Regions from separate parts of the Kitasatospora sp. NPDC101183 genome, predicted to be linked through region 3. Evidence: predicted binding sites of a transcription regulator. Region 3 holds the regulator's gene; each other region holds the start of a gene.

The links. The regulator HrcA, encoded in region 3, represses chaperone genes, less so after heat shock. The targets are predictions, from matches to a motif close to TTNGCACTCNGNNNNNCNGAGTGCNAA.
Region 1: a site for HrcA is predicted at 3,649-3,675, ahead of groL (chaperonin GroEL). Genes of this name have one in related genera too.
Region 2: a site for HrcA is predicted at 3,093-3,119, ahead of groES (co-chaperone GroES). Genes of this name have one in related genera too.

The regions. Positions count from the first base shown of each region.
Region 1 covers NZ_JBIWOW010000007.1:4,918-10,025, reverse strand. Annotated here, with positions in the region: gene ACIRRS_RS11045 (hypothetical protein) at 1-149, opposite strand, end outside; gene ACIRRS_RS11040 (PadR family transcriptional regulator) at 146-526, opposite strand; gene ACIRRS_RS11035 (hypothetical protein) at 592-1,215, shown strand; gene ACIRRS_RS11030 (hypothetical protein) at 1,223-1,396, opposite strand; gene ACIRRS_RS11025 (hypothetical protein) at 1,426-1,785, opposite strand; gene groL (chaperonin GroEL) at 1,871-3,493, opposite strand; gene ACIRRS_RS11015 (cold-shock protein) at 3,827-4,030, opposite strand; gene ACIRRS_RS11010 (ubiquitin-like small modifier protein 1) at 4,540-4,818, opposite strand; gene thrC (threonine synthase) at 4,840-5,108, opposite strand, start outside.
Region 2 covers NZ_JBIWOW010000009.1:254,049-259,156, forward strand. Annotated here, with positions in the region: gene tsaD (tRNA (adenosine(37)-N6)-threonylcarbamoyltransferase complex transferase subunit TsaD) at 1-225, shown strand, start outside; gene ACIRRS_RS15510 (hypothetical protein) at 222-527, shown strand; gene ACIRRS_RS15515 (polysaccharide deacetylase family protein) at 562-1,476, shown strand; gene ACIRRS_RS15520 (methyltransferase domain-containing protein) at 1,477-2,643, opposite strand; gene ACIRRS_RS15525 (hypothetical protein) at 2,680-3,012, opposite strand; gene groES (co-chaperone GroES) at 3,261-3,566, shown strand; gene groL (chaperonin GroEL) at 3,683-5,108, shown strand, end outside.
Region 3 covers NZ_JBIWOW010000018.1:62,126-67,233, forward strand. Annotated here, with positions in the region: gene ACIRRS_RS25050 (hypothetical protein) at 1-119, opposite strand, end outside; gene htpX (zinc metalloprotease HtpX) at 148-1,068, opposite strand; gene hrcA (heat-inducible transcriptional repressor HrcA) at 1,357-2,391, shown strand; gene dnaJ (molecular chaperone DnaJ) at 2,461-3,597, shown strand; gene ACIRRS_RS25070 (16S rRNA (uracil(1498)-N(3))-methyltransferase) at 3,693-4,442, shown strand; gene ACIRRS_RS25075 (PDZ domain-containing protein) at 4,533-5,108, shown strand, end outside.

The sequences.
Region 1 (5,108 bases), on a different contig from region 3:
GCCACCGCCGTGCGCCCGGCCCGGGCCGTGGTGTCGGCGAAGACCGCGGCCAGCTCCGCGCCCCGCTCACGCCGGTAGCCGGCCGGGTAGAGCTGGAGCACGGCGCGCAGTGCGGCCGAGGGCGCTCCCACCATCGTCGGTGTCGTCATGTCGTGCTCCCCCCTGCCGAGGACGCGCCCTTCGGGCCCGCGCCCCACAGCATCGACCGCATCTTGGAGAGGCGGCGCTCCGCCTCGGTGGCCACCGCCCGCAGGCGCTCGGCCTCGGTGGCCAGGGCCGCCCGGCCGGCGTCGGTCAGCGCGTAGCTGCGCCGGGCCCGGCCGTCGACGACCTCCTCCGCGGCGACCTCGATCAGGCCCTGCTGGAGCAGGCGGTCGAGGGCGCCGTACAGGGTGCCGGTGCGCATCTTGACCCGGCCGTCCGAGATGGCGGCGACCTCCTGGATCAGGGCGTAGCCGTGTCTGGGAGCGTCGGCCAGGGCGGTGAGCAGCAGCAGCGTCGGCTCCTGCATGGAGCGTTCTGTCATACGACTACATATATCGCCGAACGGCATATCTGTCCAGGGGCCTCCGCCCGGCGAAGAATGGGCGCATGACCGAGGACCTGCTCGCCGACTGGACCGCCCTGCTGACCCGCTGCGGCGCCGCCGTCGACCCCGGGCCGTACGGGCGGGAGCTGCTGCGCCGCTGGTCGGAGCCGCAGCGCCGCTACCACGGGGTGGACCACCTGCGGGCTGTGCTGCGGCACGTCGACGCGCTCGCCGGGCATGCCGGGGACGCGGACACCGTCCGCCTCGCCGCCTGGTTCCACGACGCCGTCTACCGGCCCGACCGCACCGAGAACGAGGAGCGCAGCGCCGCCCTGGCCCACCGCGCCCTGACCGCCGCGGGCCTGCCCGCCGAGCGGGTCGCCGAGGTCGAGCGGCTCGTCCTGCTGACAGTCACCCACGCCCCGGCGCCGGGCGACCGCGACGGGGAGGTGCTCTGCGACGCCGACCTCGCCGTCCTGGGCGGCGCTCCGGAGGCGTACGCGGCCTACGCGGCGGCCGTCCGCGAGGAGTACGGCTTCGTGCCCGAGCCGGACTTCCGGGCGGGGCGCGCGGCCGTCCTGCGCGCCCTGCTGGCGCTTCCCCTGCTCTTCCGCACGCCGGACGCGCGGACGCGCTTCGAGGAGCCCGCCCGCGCCAACCTCACGGCCGAACTGGCCGCACTCTAGACCGGTCTCAACTCCGCCGCGCCACCAGCAGGTTCGCGACGGCCACCCCGGCGGTCACGCACAGGACGCGCCCCACGATGACCCACCACCCGTCCTGCCCCAGCCCCGCGGCCTCCAGCACGGCCCACCAGGCCGCGAAGCCGCCGATGCCGCCCACCACACCCCACATCCAGCGCTGCATGACGGCACCGTACCGAATCCACATGAACGTCAGGGGCGCAACTCTCCTACTGCTGCGACCACTTCGCCCTTCTTCCCGCACACCCAGTGCGGGTCAGGACCCAACTCCGGCTCCACGCCCAGCGCGTGAGGGTCGCCCTCCTCGGCGCAGACGGCGCACAGCGGCCACCGCCCGTACGCCTCCAGCAGCGCGTCCTGCACGTCCTGGGCGACCAGCCCCAGCACGTACTCCGTGCCGTCCGGCCACTGCTCCAGCCACCAGCGGCGGTGCGCGACGGCCTCCTCCACCAGGGAGACCACGGCGGCGTCCGCCACGTCCCGGGCGGTGAGGTCGGCCAGGATCAGCGCCCGCGCGTTGTGCAGGGCGTTCTCGATGTCGTCGGAACCCATCCGTCCATTCTCCGGTAGAACGCCGCGTGGGCGGCCCCCCGAGGGGGACCGCCCACGCGATCAGAACCTGCTGATCCGATCAGGATCAGAAGTCCATGTCACCGCCCGGCATGCCGCCGCCGGCGGCCGCGGCGGCCTTCTCCGGCTTGTCGGCGATGACGGCCTCGGTGGTGAGGAACAGCGCCGCGATGGAGGCGGCGTTCTGCAGCGCGGAGCGCGTGACCTTGGCCGGGTCGATGATGCCCGCGGCGACCAGGTCGACGTACTCGTTGGTGGCGGCGTTCAGGCCGTGACCGGCGGGGAGGTTGCGCACCTTCTCCACCACGACACCGCCCTCGAGGCCGGCGTTGGTCGCGATCTGCTTGATCGGGGCCTCGAGCGCGACCTTGACGATGTTGGCACCGGTGGCCTCGTCGCCGTCCAGCTCCAGCTTGTCGAACGCGACACCGGCCTGCAGCAGGGCGACGCCGCCACCGGCGACGATGCCCTCCTCGACGGCGGCCTTGGCGTTGCGGACGGCGTCCTCGATGCGGTGCTTGCGCTCCTTGAGCTCCACCTCGGTGGCCGCGCCGGCCTTGATGACGGCCACGCCGCCGGCCAGCTTGGCGAGGCGCTCCTGGAGCTTCTCGCGGTCGTAGTCCGAGTCGCTGTTCTCGATCTCGGCACGGATCTGGTTCACGCGGCCGGCGACCTGGTCGCTGTCGCCGCCACCGTCGACGATGGTGGTCTCGTCCTTGGTGATGACCACCTTGCGGGCGGTGCCCAGCAGGTCGACGCCGGCGTTCTCCAGCTTGAGGCCGACCTCCTCGGAGATCACGGTGCCACCGGTGAGGATGGCGATGTCGCCGAGCATGGCCTTGCGGCGGTCACCGAAGCCCGGGGCCTTGACGGCGACGGACTTGAAGGTGCCGCGGATCTTGTTCACGACCAGGGTCGACAGGGCCTCGCCCTCGACGTCCTCGGCGATGATGACGAGCGGCTTGCCGCTCTGCATGACCTTCTCCAGCAGCGGCAGGAGGTCCTTGACCGAGCCGATCTTGGAGTTGGCGATGAGGATGTACGGGTCCTCGAACGTCGCCTCCATGCGCTCCAGGTCGGTCGCGAAGTAGGCGGAGATGTAGCCCTTGTCGAAGCGCATGCCCTCGGTGAGCTCGAGCTCCAGACCGAAGGTGTTGCTCTCCTCGACGGTGATGACGCCTTCCTTGCCGACCTTGTCCATGGCCTCGGCGATGAGCTCGCCGATCTGGGTGTCGGCGGCCGAGATGGAGGCGGTGGAGGCGATCTGCTCCTTGGTCTCCACGTCCTTGGCCTGGGCCAGCAGCTGGTCCGAGACGGCGGCGACGGCCTTCTCGATACCGCGCTTCAGGGCCATCGGGTTGGCGCCGGCGGCGACGTTGCGCAGACCCTCGCGAACCAGGGCCTGGGCGAGCACGGTGGCGGTGGTGGTGCCGTCGCCCGCGACGTCGTCCGTCTTCTTGGCGACCTCCTTGACGAGCTCCGCACCGATCTTCTCGTACGGGTCCTCGAGCTCGATCTCCTTGGCGATGGAGACACCGTCGTTGGTGATCGTGGGGGCGCCCCACTTCTTCTCCAGCACGACGTTGCGGCCCTTGGGGCCGAGCGTGACCTTCACCGCGTCGGCGAGCTGGTTCATGCCACGCTCAAGGCCGCGGCGAGCTTCCTCATCAAAGGCGATGATCTTGGCCATCAGAAGTGGTCCTCCGGGACACGGTCGACTGCTCGGACCAAGGGGTGCCCGCGACGGACGGCCCTGGTGTGCGGAGGTCCATTCCCTGCCGCTCCTGGGGCCTCACCGACCCGGTCCGCTTATCACTCTCAAGCTGTGAGTGCTAACGCCAATGATTAGCACTCCGGGTGGTCGAGTGCAAGCCCCGTGACCAACCCGCGAGCCCCCTCGGAACCCCCGCGGAGCCCCGTCCGGGCATGCGAACGGGCCCGCACGACAGGTGTCGTACGGGCCCGCCGAAGAAGCGAGTGGTCACCAGCCGTGGGCCGTGACGAGCCTCCTGGAGCCGGAAGGTCAGACCGCCGCGCGAACCATGTCCGCCTGCGGGCCCTTCTGTCCCTGGGAGATCTCGAACTCGACCCGCTGGCCCTCCTCAAGGGTGCGGTAGCCGTCCATCTGGATCGCGCTGTAGTGGACGAAGACGTCCGCACCACCGTCGACCGCGATGAAGCCGTAGCCCTTCTCCGCGTTGAACCACTTGACGGTGCCCTGAGCCATTCCGAACTCCCCTAGTGCTGTGCTGGCCCTTCACGCGCCCGCAGGTCGCGGACCCGGTTCTGGAAGGCCGGCCCGGGGAACCCCCCCTGGGCGCAGCCGCGGCCGCCGTGGAACGCCGGGCGAGGCGATTACGTCGACCGCGGCTGAATGTATCCGGATCGACGCCCTCTGCAACAGGGCCAATCACCGGGAATTCCGACGCGGCGTCAAGGGGCAATCCCGAGCGAATCGGAAGGAAATCGGCATTTCAGTCCGGACATAGCGGGCGAACATCCTCAAAAGCCCGCCGGAATTCTGACATCTGCCTGACATGTTTCACGGCCCGGGCCCCGACCGGTCCCATCAGCCGGACGCCGCACGGCGATTCAGGAAGGAGCCCCCGTTCCCAGCCGAGGCTCACTCTACTCCCACTCGACCAGGAAATATTCCCGCCGAAATGCAACCGGCCGCCCACACATACGGAGAAGTGAATTCCGTACACGTGGACGACCGGTTCGGGTGCCGTTCGCTCAGCAGCCGCCGGCGACCGCCGGAATGATCGAGACGCTCGCGCCGTCCTTGATCTCCGTCGCCAGGCCCTCGGCAAAACGCACGTCGTCGTCGTTCACGTACACGTTCACGAAACGGCGCAGCTTGCCGGTGTCGTCCAGGATGCGGGCCGCGATGCCCGGGTGGTTCTTCTCCAGGTCGGCGACGACCTCGCCCAGGGTGGCGCCCTCGGCGCTCACCTCGGCGGCGCCGCCGGTGTAGGTGCGCAGGATGGTGGGGATGCGGACGTTGGCGCTCATGACTCTCCTACTCGGGGTGGTTCAGGCGGACGCGAGGCCGGCGTCGCGGAAGGACGCCAGGGTGGGGCGGATGACGGCGGTCATCCCGGCGTCGGAGACGGCGTCCAGCGTCTTGAGGCCGTCGCCGGTGTTGATCGCGACGGTCTCCTTGGCCGGGTCCAGCTGCCCGGTCTCGACCAGCTTCTTGAGCACGCCGACGGTCACGCCGCCCGCGGTCTCGGCGAAGATCCCCTCCGTACGGGCCAGCAGCCGGATCGCCTCCACGACCTCGGCGTCCGTCACGTCCTCGA
Region 2 (5,108 bases), on a different contig from region 3:
CGCTGCGACCGGGCCGGCATCCGGCTGCGGGTGCCCCGGCCGGGCCTGTGCACCGACAACGGCGCGATGGTGGCGGCGCTCGGCGCCGAGATGGTCTGGCGCGACCGGGCCCCGTCCTCCCTCGACCTGTCGGCGGACTCCTCGCTGCCCGTCACCGACGTGCACGTCCCGCACACCCACTTCCACGACCAGGCGTACGACGCCCTCGGCGGCGGCGCGGCATGACCGTCGCCGCGATGTGGGAGGCCCGGGCGGCCGACGGGCGCGGGCCCGAACTCGCCGCCTGGGCGCGGGAGTTCGCCCTGCCCGCGCTGCGCGGCGCGGCCGGGCTCGACCGGCTGGAGCTGTTCTCCGCCCCCGGCGGGCGCGTCCTGCTGATCACCTGGTGGAGCGGCGAGCCGACGCCCGTCGCCGACCCTCCGGCCGACCTGCTCGGCCGCCCGGTGCACCGCTGGTCCTTCACCAGCGAGCACGTCGAACAGCGGCTTTCGGGAACCGACACTCCGGCCGCTACCGTGCATAGCTGAGAGAAAGCTGGACGGAGCCGGGAGCGCGGTGCGGGTGAACAGGGACGGCAGGAACGGGCTGGGCAGGACCAGGGCGTACGCGGCGGGGGCGGTGGCCCTGATGGCCCTCGCCACCGCGTGCGGCAGCGGGGGCGGCGACGGCGGCAAGGCCCCGGCCGCGACCTCCGCGGGGGCGGCGGCGCCCCAGCCCGCCGGCACCGCCGCGCCGACCGGCGCCGCGACCACGCCGGGCGCCGCCCCGGGCGGGGCCGACGCCGCGGCCTGGGCGAAATGGAACCTCAAGCCGCTCGCCCCGGCGCCCGCGCCGCCCGCCGACAAGCCGATCAAGCTGGAGAAGTCCGGCCCCGTCCCGGTGTTCAGCGACGTGAAGACCAGCGACAAGGTCGTCTTCATCACCATCGACGACGGGGCCGAGAAGGACCCGAAGTTCGTCGAGATGCTGACCGACCTCAAGGTGCCGATCTCGATGTTCCTGACCCGGGACATCGTCAAGAACGACTACGGCTACTTCAAGCCCCTCCAGGCGCTGGGCAACCACGTCCAGAACCACACCGTGGACCACCCGGTGATGAGCAAGATCTCGCCGGAGAAGCAGAAGTCCGAGGTCTGCGACGCGCAGTCCGCGCTCGCCGAGCACTACGGCACCGCCCCGCTGCTGTTCCGCCCGCCGTTCGGCGACGGCGCCAACACACCGACGCTCAACAGCGCGGTGCAGCAGTGCGGCCCGCGCGCGGTCGTGCTGTGGCGCGAGTCGATGCAGATCCACGACATGCAGTACCAGTCGGGGGACAAGCTGAAGAACGGCGACATCATCCTGGCGCACTTCCGCGGCCCCAAGGAGCTCAAGGGCTCCACGATGACGCAGATGTTCGGCGAGCTGCTGGCCCGCATCCAGGAGCAGGGCTTCTCGGTGGCGCGGCTGGAGGACTACATCCAGGCGCCCTCGTAGCTACACCGGCTGACCGAGCATCATCAGCGGCCCGTTGTCGGTGCGGCTGAGGATCACCGTGACGGCGTTCGGCCCGGAGGGCTTGAGCAGGCGGCGCAGCTCCTCCGGGGTGATCGCCATCCCGCGCTTCTTGATCACCACCGTGCCGACGCCGCGCTCGCGCAGCAGGGCCTTGAGCCTCTTGACGTTGTACGGCAGCACGTCGGTCAGCTCGAAGGCGTGCGCGTACGGGGTGGGGACCAGCCGGTCCGAGGTGACGTAGGCGATCTTCGGGTCGATCAGCCGGCCCTCGACCATCCCGGCGACCTCGGCGACCAGGTGGGCCCGGATCACCGCGCCGTCCGGCTCGTACAGGTACCGCCCGACCGGGCCGGCCGGCGGGTCGGGCAGGTCGCCGCCGGTGAGGGTGGCGCCCTGGGGCAGCAGGGTGGCGCGGTGGGGGCTGGAGGCCTTGGTGCCGAACCAGAGCACGGCCTCCTTGACGTCCCCGTGGTCGGAGACCCACTCGGCCTCGGCGTCCTCGGGGACGGCCTCGTGGGGGATGCCGGGGGCGACCTTGAGCGCGCCGACGGGGGTGCGGCGGCCGGCCTCGATCGCCCAGGAGAGCGGCGGGGCGTACGCCTCCGGGTCGAACACCCGGCCGCGCGCGGTGCGCCGGGCCGGGTCGGTGAACACCGCGTCGTAGCCGGTGACGTCCACCTCGGCGACGTCCGCGCAGACCACCTCGACCAGGTCGGCCAGGCCCAGCGCGGCGGCGTTCGCGGCGGTGGCGGCGCAGGCGGCCGGGTCCTTGTCGACGGCCAGCACCTGGATGCCCGCCCGGGCCAGCGCCAGCACGTCCCCGCCGATGCCGCAGCAGAGGTCCGCGAGGCGCCGTACGCCCAGCTCGGTGAAGCGGCGGGCCCGCCACTCGGCGACCTCGCGCCGGGTGGACTGCTCGACGCCGTTGGGCGTGAAGTACATCAGGTCGGCGTCCGCCCCGAACTTCGCCCGCGCCCGCTGCCGCAGCCGGGCCTGCCCGAAGGCGGCGGACACCAGCTCCGCCGGGTGCTCGCGCCGCAGCCGGGTGGCGAGCGCCAGCTCCTCCTCGGGCGCGAACTCGCGCAGCTCGGCGAGCAGGGCCTGGCCCCGGGGGGTCAGGAGGGGCAGGAGGTTCTCGGTGTCCACGGGCTCATTCTCGCGGGTTCCGGGGCGAGGGCGTGGTCACCACAGGACGCCGGTGGAGAGCAGGGCCGGGGCGACGAAGGGTGCGATCCCGGCGGCGACGGGGAGGAGGCGGTAGCCGGTGCGGTGGCTGCGCACGGCGACGACGATGTCCACCACCAGGGCGACGAGCGGGCCGGCGATCATCCCGTACCCGAGGAAGGCCCACATGAGGCCGTCGCCGTCGTCCCCGTGGCCGGGGCCGGAGCCGAGGGCGCAGACGAGGGAGAAGACGGCGAACGGGAGCACGGCCCCCAGCAGGGGCAGCGACAGCAGGGAGAGGGAGGCGTCCTTCAACCGGGACGGGCCGATGCGGGCCGGGGTGTCGGTCATGGCACGAGTCTGGCCGCGGGTGCGGCGGCCGCACATGAGTACGGCTACTCAACCGGGGAGCGGGTTCCGGGGGCGCGTCGTTGGCACTCTGGTTGACTGAGTGCTAACACCGGCCTATGGTCGTCCTTGGCACTCCCCACTGGGGGAGTGCTAATGCGAAGACGTGTGTCTGACCCCCGCGACGGCAGGCACGCAGGTTCGCCCCTACCCGTTAGAAAACCCCGTAATCTCCGAAGGGGAGCTCGGACGTGACCACCAGCAGCAAGGTTGCCATCAAGCCGCTCGAGGACCGCATTGTGGTCCAGCCGCTCGACGCCGAGACCACCACGGCCTCCGGCCTGGTGATCCCGGACACCGCCAAGGAGAAGCCCCAGGAGGGCGTCGTCCTGGCTGTCGGCCCGGGCCGCTTCGAGGACGGCCAGCGTCTGCCGCTCGACGTCGCCGTGGGTGACATCGTCCTGTACTCGAAGTACGGCGGCACCGAGGTCAAGTACCAGGGCGAGGAGTACCTCGTCCTCTCGGCCCGCGACGTCCTCGCGATCATCGAGAAGTAAGACGTCCCACCCCCGCCCCGGATCCGTGTCCCTAGTGACAGGGGCCCGGGGCGTGGTCGTTGGTCCACCTAGTTCGGCGGCCCCGAACCGGCCGCAGCCCCGAGGGAATAGGGAACATGGCGAAGATCCTGCAGTTCGACGAGGACGCCCGCCGCTCGCTGGAGCGCGGTGTCAACAAGCTGGCCGACACCGTCAAGGTGACCATCGGCCCCAAGGGCCGCAACGTCGTCATCGACAAGAAGTTCGGCGCCCCGACCATCACCAACGACGGCGTGACCATCGCCCGTGAGGTCGAGCTCGACGACCCGTACGAGAACCTTGGCGCGCAGCTCGTCAAGGAGGTCGCCACCAAGACCAACGACGTCGCGGGCGACGGCACCACCACCGCCACCGTGCTGGCCCAGGCCCTGGTCAACGAGGGTCTGCGCAACGTCGCCGCCGGTGCCGGCCCGGCCGCCCTGAAGAAGGGCATCGACAAGGCCGTCGCCGCCGTCTCCGAGCACCTGCTGTCCGTCGCCCGCGAGATCGAGGGCAAGGACGACGTCGCCGCCGTCGCGTCCCTCTCCGCGCAGGACACCCAGGTCGGCGAGCTGATCGCCGAGGCGATCGACAAGGTCGGCAAGGACGGTGTCATCACCGTCGAGGAGTCGAACACCTTCGGCGTGGAGCTGGACTTCACCGAGGGCATGCAGTTCGACAAGGGCTACCTGTCGCCGTACTTCGTCACGGACGCCGAGCGTCAGGAAGCGGTCCTCGAGGACCCGTACATCCTGATCAACCAGGGCAAGATCTCCTCCATCCAGGAGCTGCTGCCGCTGCTGGAGAAGATCCTGCAGGGCGGTGCCTCCAAGCCGCTGCTGATCATCGCCGAGGACGTCGACGGCGAGGCGCTGTCGACCCTGGTCGTGAACAAGATCCGCGGCACCTTCAACGCCGTCGCCGTCAAGGCCCCGGGCTTCGGCGACCGCCGCAAGGCGATCCTCGGCGACCTGGCCGTCCTGACCGGTGGCCAGGTCATCTCCGAGGAGGTCGGCCTCAAGCTCGACCAGGTCGGCCTGGACGTGCTGGGCACCGCCCGCCGCGTGACCATCACCAAGGACGAGACCACCGTCGTCGACGGCGCCGGTGACACCGAGGCCGTCGCCGGCCGCGTCGCCCAGATCAAGGGCGAGATCGCCGCGACCGACTCGGACTGGGACCGCGAGAAGCTGCAGGAGCGCCTGGCCAAGCTGGCCGGCGGCGTCTGCGTCATCAAGGTCGGCGCCGCCACCGAGGTGGAGCTCAAGGAGCGCAAGCACCGCCTGGAGGACGCCATCTCGGCGACCCGCGCCGCGGTCGAGGAGGGCATCGTCGCCGGTGGCGGCGCCTCCCTCGTCCACGCCGCCAAGGTGCTGGACGGCGGCCTGGGCCTGTCGGGTGACGAGGCCACCGGTGTCTCCGTCGTCCGCAAGGCGCTGCACGAGCCGCTGCGCTGGATCGCCCAGAACGCCGGCCTCGAGGGCTACGTCATCACCCACAAGGTCGCCGAGCTGGAGGCGGGCT
Region 3 (5,108 bases):
GTGGGGAGGAACCCGGCGCCGGCCTCCAGGGTGAGGGCGGCGGAGGGGATGCCGAACAGCTGGTCGAGGTCGGGTTTGACGGGCTTGGTGCGGCCGAACAGGGTGTCGAGGAATCCCACGGCGGTCCTTTCCGGGTCGGGGGAGGGCTCAGCGGCCCAGCTGCTCGGAGATCTTCGCCAGCTGCTCCAGCCGCTTCTCCAGCGACGGGTGGGTGGAGAGCAGCTGCGAGGCCGTCTCCTTGGCGCTGAGCGCCGGGGCGAAGTAGAAGGCGTTGTACGGCTGCGCCTGGCGCAGGTCCTTGGTGGGGATCGCCGCGATCTGCCCGGTCACCTTGGTCAGTGCCGAGGCCAGGGCGCTGGGTCGGCCGGTGAGCTGGGCGGCGGCCCGGTCGGCGGCGAGTTCGCGGTAGCGGGAGAGCAGCCGGGTGAGCAGGAAGCTGATGGCGTAGACGACCATCGACACCAGCGGGATGACCAGCGCGAGGATGGCCGCGTTCTGGTCGTTGTTGTTGCGCCCGCCGCCCATGAACCCGCCGTACATGGCGAGCCGGGTCATGGCCCCGGCGAGCACGCCGAGGAAGCCGGCCACCGTCATCACCGCGACGTCCCGGTGCGCGACGTGGGAGAGTTCGTGGGCGAGGACGCCCTCCAGCTCCTCCGGTTCGAGTCGGCGCAGCAGCCCGGTGGTGACGCACACCACCGCGTTCTGCGGGTTGCGGCCGGTGGCGAAGGCGTTGGGCATGTCGGTGTCGGCCACCGCCACGCGGGGTTTGGGCATGTCGGCCAGGGCGCAGAGCCGGTCGATCGTGCCGTGGAGTTGGGGGTACTGTTCCGGGCTCACCGGCCGGGCGCCCATGGCCCGCTCGGTGATCTTGTCGCTGAACCAGAACTGGGCCACGAACAGCCCGCCGGAGATCAGGACGATCAGCGGCCAGGCGCCGCGCAGCAGCGCGATCAGCAGACCGGTGAAACCGACGTACAGCAGCCCGATCACGAACATCGTCGCCACCATGCGGCTGGTCAGGCCGCGGTCCGGCGCGAAACGGGTGTGCTGGCCCGAGCTCGACATCGCTTGCTCCTCCGTTCGCCGTCGCTTTCGATGCTGCCACCCGGACGGCCCCGGAGCACCACCCCCGCGCCGGGACTTGTCCGCGGGAGGGTGGCGGGACCGGAACTGCGGGCAGGATCACCCCGGCCGGGCCGTTCCTGGGGGAGGACCCGGGCCTTACACTGGCAGGTACGGTTCTGGCACTCGAATGCACAGAGTGCCAGGGTCGGGATCCTCCTCCGGGGGCGGTCCGAGCCATCGAAACAGGGACACGGACGGACAACGTGCGAAGAGGGAGGTGCGTGCCCCATGGCCGGTGAGGTCCGCCAGCTGGACGAGCGCAAGCTGGCCGTGCTGCGCGCCATCGTCCAGGACTACGTGGGTACCGAGGAGCCGGTCGGCTCCAAGGCCCTGGTGGAACGGCACAACCTCGGCGTCTCCCCGGCGACGGTGCGCAACGACATGGCGGCGCTGGAGGAGGAGGGCTATATCCACCAGCCGCACACCAGCGCCGGGCGCATCCCCACCGACAAGGGCTACCGCCTGTTCGTCGACCGCCTCGCCGAGGTCAAGCCGATGAGCGCCCCGGAGCGCCGGGCGATCCGGCACTTCCTGGACGGCGCCGTCGACCTGGACGACGTGGTCGCCCGGACGGTGCGCCTGCTCGCCCAGCTGACCCGGCAGGTCGCCGTGGTGCAGTACCCCTCGCTGACCCGCTCCACCGTCCGGCACATCGAACTGGTGGCGCTGGCCCCGGCCAAGGTGATGCTGGTGCTGATCACCAACACCGGCCGGGTCGAGCAGCGGATGGTCGACTGCCCGGGCACGGTCGGCGAGACCGTCCTGGCGGACCTGAGGGCCAGGATCAACGCGCACGCCGCCGGCCAGCGGCTGCCGGACGTGCCGGGGCTCCTGGAGGAGCTGCCGGCCATGTTCGAGCAGGTCGACCGGCCGACGGTCACCACCGTCCTGGCGACGCTCTTCGAGGCGCTCGCCGAACAGAACGAGGAGCGGATCATGCTGGCCGGCACGGCCAACCTGACCCGCTTCGGGCACGACTTCCCGCTGACCATCCAGCCGGTGCTGGAAGCCCTGGAGGAGCAGGTCGTCCTGCTCCGCCTCCTGGGTGAGACCGCGGACGCGGGGATGACGGTCCGGATCGGCCGAGAGATCGCGTACGAGGGGCTGAATTCCACCTCCGTCGTGTCCGTCGGTTACGGTTCGGGCGACGAGAGCGTGGCCAAACTGGGAGTGATCGGTCCGACCCGGATGGACTACCCGGGCACAATGGGGGCGGTGCGAGCGGTGGCACGGTACGTGGGTCAGATCCTGGCCGAGTCGTAGCAAACCCCCGTCAGACGGCTGACGGGTCCGATCGCAGCACTACTACAGGCGGAACAAGCGGAGCATTTGGTGGCCACGGACTACTACGCGGTACTCGGCGTCCGACGGGATGCGGGGCAGGACGAGATCAAGAAGGCGTTCCGGCGCCTGGCGCGCGAACTGCACCCGGACGTCAACCCGGACCCGAAGACGCAGGAGCGGTTCAAGGAGATCAACGCCGCCTACGAGGTGCTCTCCGATCCGCAGAAGCGCCAGGTCTACGACCTCGGCGGGGACCCGCTGTCCCCGGGCGGCGGAGCGGGCGGCTTCGGCGCGGGCGCGGCGGGCTTCGGCTTCTCCGACATCATGGACGCCTTCTTCGGCGCCGCGGCAGGCCAGCGCGGGCCGCGCTCGCGCACCCGCCGCGGCCAGGACGCCATGATCCGGCTGGAGATCACCCTGGAGGAGGCCGCGTTCGGCACCACCAAGGAGCTCCAGGTCGACACCGCCGTCACCTGCACCACGTGCAGCGGCGAGGGCGCGGCCCCCGGCACCTCGGCGCAGACCTGCGACATGTGCCGCGGCAAGGGCGAGGTCTCCCAGGTCACCCGGTCCTTCCTGGGCCAGGTCATGACCTCCCGCCCCTGCCCGCAGTGCCAGGGCTTCGGCACCGTCGTGCCGACCCCGTGCCCGGAGTGCGCCGGCGACGGCCGGGTCCGCGCCCGCCGCACCCTGACGGTCAAGATCCCCGCCGGTGTCGACAACGGCACCCGCATCCAGCTGGCCGGCGAGGGCGAGGTCGGCCCCGGCGGCGGCCCGGCCGGCGACCTGTACGTCGAGATCGCCGAGACCAGCCACACCGTCTTCCAGCGGCGCGGCGACGACCTGCACTGCACCGTCACCATCCCGATGACGGCCGCCTCGCTCGGCACCCAGGTGCCGCTGCAGACCCTGGACGGCCTGGAGGAGGTCGACATCCGGCCCGGCACCCAGTCCGGCCAGTCGATCCCGCTGCACGGCCGGGGCATCACGCACCTGCGCGGCGGCGGCCGGGGCGACCTGATAGTGCACGTCGAGGTGCAGACGCCCACCAAGCTCGACCCCGAGCAGGAGGAGCTGCTGCGCCGCCTCGCGGTGCTGCGCGGCGAGGAGCGGCCCTCCGGGCAGTTCGCGCCGGGCCAGCAGGGGCTGTTCTCGCGTCTGAAGGACGCCTTCAACGGCCGTTAGCCACACCGCGGGAGGGTGCCGGGGCCAGTTCGTCTCTTTGGAGGGGGCCCGGCACCCTCTTCGCGTTCCCGAACCGACCCGGAGGTACCCCCGCCATGACCGCGCCCGTCTTCGTCGTCGAGACCGAGCGGATCGCCGCCGCCGCGCCCGGCGCGCTGGTGCGCCTGGACGGGCCCGAGGGGCGGCACGCGGCGGCGGTGAAGCGGCTGGCGGCCGGGGAGGCCGTCACCCTGGCGGACGGGCTGGGCCTGGGCGTGGAGGGCACGGTCGCCGAGGTGCACGGCAAGGACGCGATCGACGTGGCCGTGACGGCGGTGCGCCGCGAGGAGCCGCCGGCGCCGCGGATCGTCGTCGTCCAGGCACTGCCGAAGGGCGACCGGGGCGAGCTGGCCGTGGAGACCATGACCGAGGTCGGGGTGGACGCGGTGATCCCCTGGTCGGCCTCGCGCTGCATCACCCAGTGGAAGGGCGAGCGCGGCGCCAAGGCGCTGGCCAAGTGGCGCTCCACCGCCCGGGAGGCGGGCAAGCAGTCCCGCCGGCTGCGCTTCCCCGAGGTCGGAGAGCCGATGACGACGAAGCAGTTGCTGCCCCTGCTGGAGAAGGCCGCCTTCGCCGCCGTGCTGCACGAGGAGGGCGCCGAGCCGCTGGCGCTGGCCGAGCTGCCCGGGAGCGGGGACGTGGTGCTGGTGGTCGGCCCGGAGGGCGGGGTGTCGCCGGAGGAGCTGGCCGCCTTCGCCGAGGCGGGCGCGAAGCCGTACCGGCTGGGCCCGTCCGTGCTGCGCACCTCCACCGCCGGGGTGGCGGCCGGCGCGCTGCTGCTGGGGCGCACCGGCCGCTGGAGCTGAAGGCCCCGGACGTTCGCGCGTCAAGCCAGAGCCCCGGAAGTTTGGGCGTAAAGCCAGCGCCCGGCACCGGCGGCTGCCTACGCTGGCCGGGTGACGGACTCCCTGAGCACCCCCGCGGGCGCCTATCCGCGCCACCCCCACCTGCACGGTGACCTGGCGGCCTTCGTCGCCGAGGACGACATCTGGCTCGCCCCGCTCGACGGCGGCCGCGCCTGGCGGCTGACCGCCGACCACCTGCCGGTCCACCACCCCCGCTTCTCCCCGGACGGGCGCCACCTGGCCTTCTCCTCCACCCGCGACGGCGCCCCCGAGGTGCACGTGCTGCCGGTGGACGGCGGCCCCTCGCGGCGGCTCACCCACTGGGGCAGCGACCAGACGCGGGTGCAGGGCTGGACGGCCGACGGCCGCCCGATCGCCACCACCGCCGCCGGTCAGGCGAGCCTGCGCCGCACCTGGGCGTACGCCGTGCCCCTGGACGGCGGCGAGCCGCAGCGGCTGCCGTACGGGCCCGTCGGCGGGCTGGCCTTCGAGCCGGGCGAGGGCGGGCGCGTGCTGCTGGCCTCCGCCAACCGCGAGCCCGCGCACTGGAAGCGCTACCGGGGCGGCCGGGCGGGCAAGCTGTGGCTCGGGACGGAGGGCGGCGAGTTCGCCCGCGTCCACGAGGCG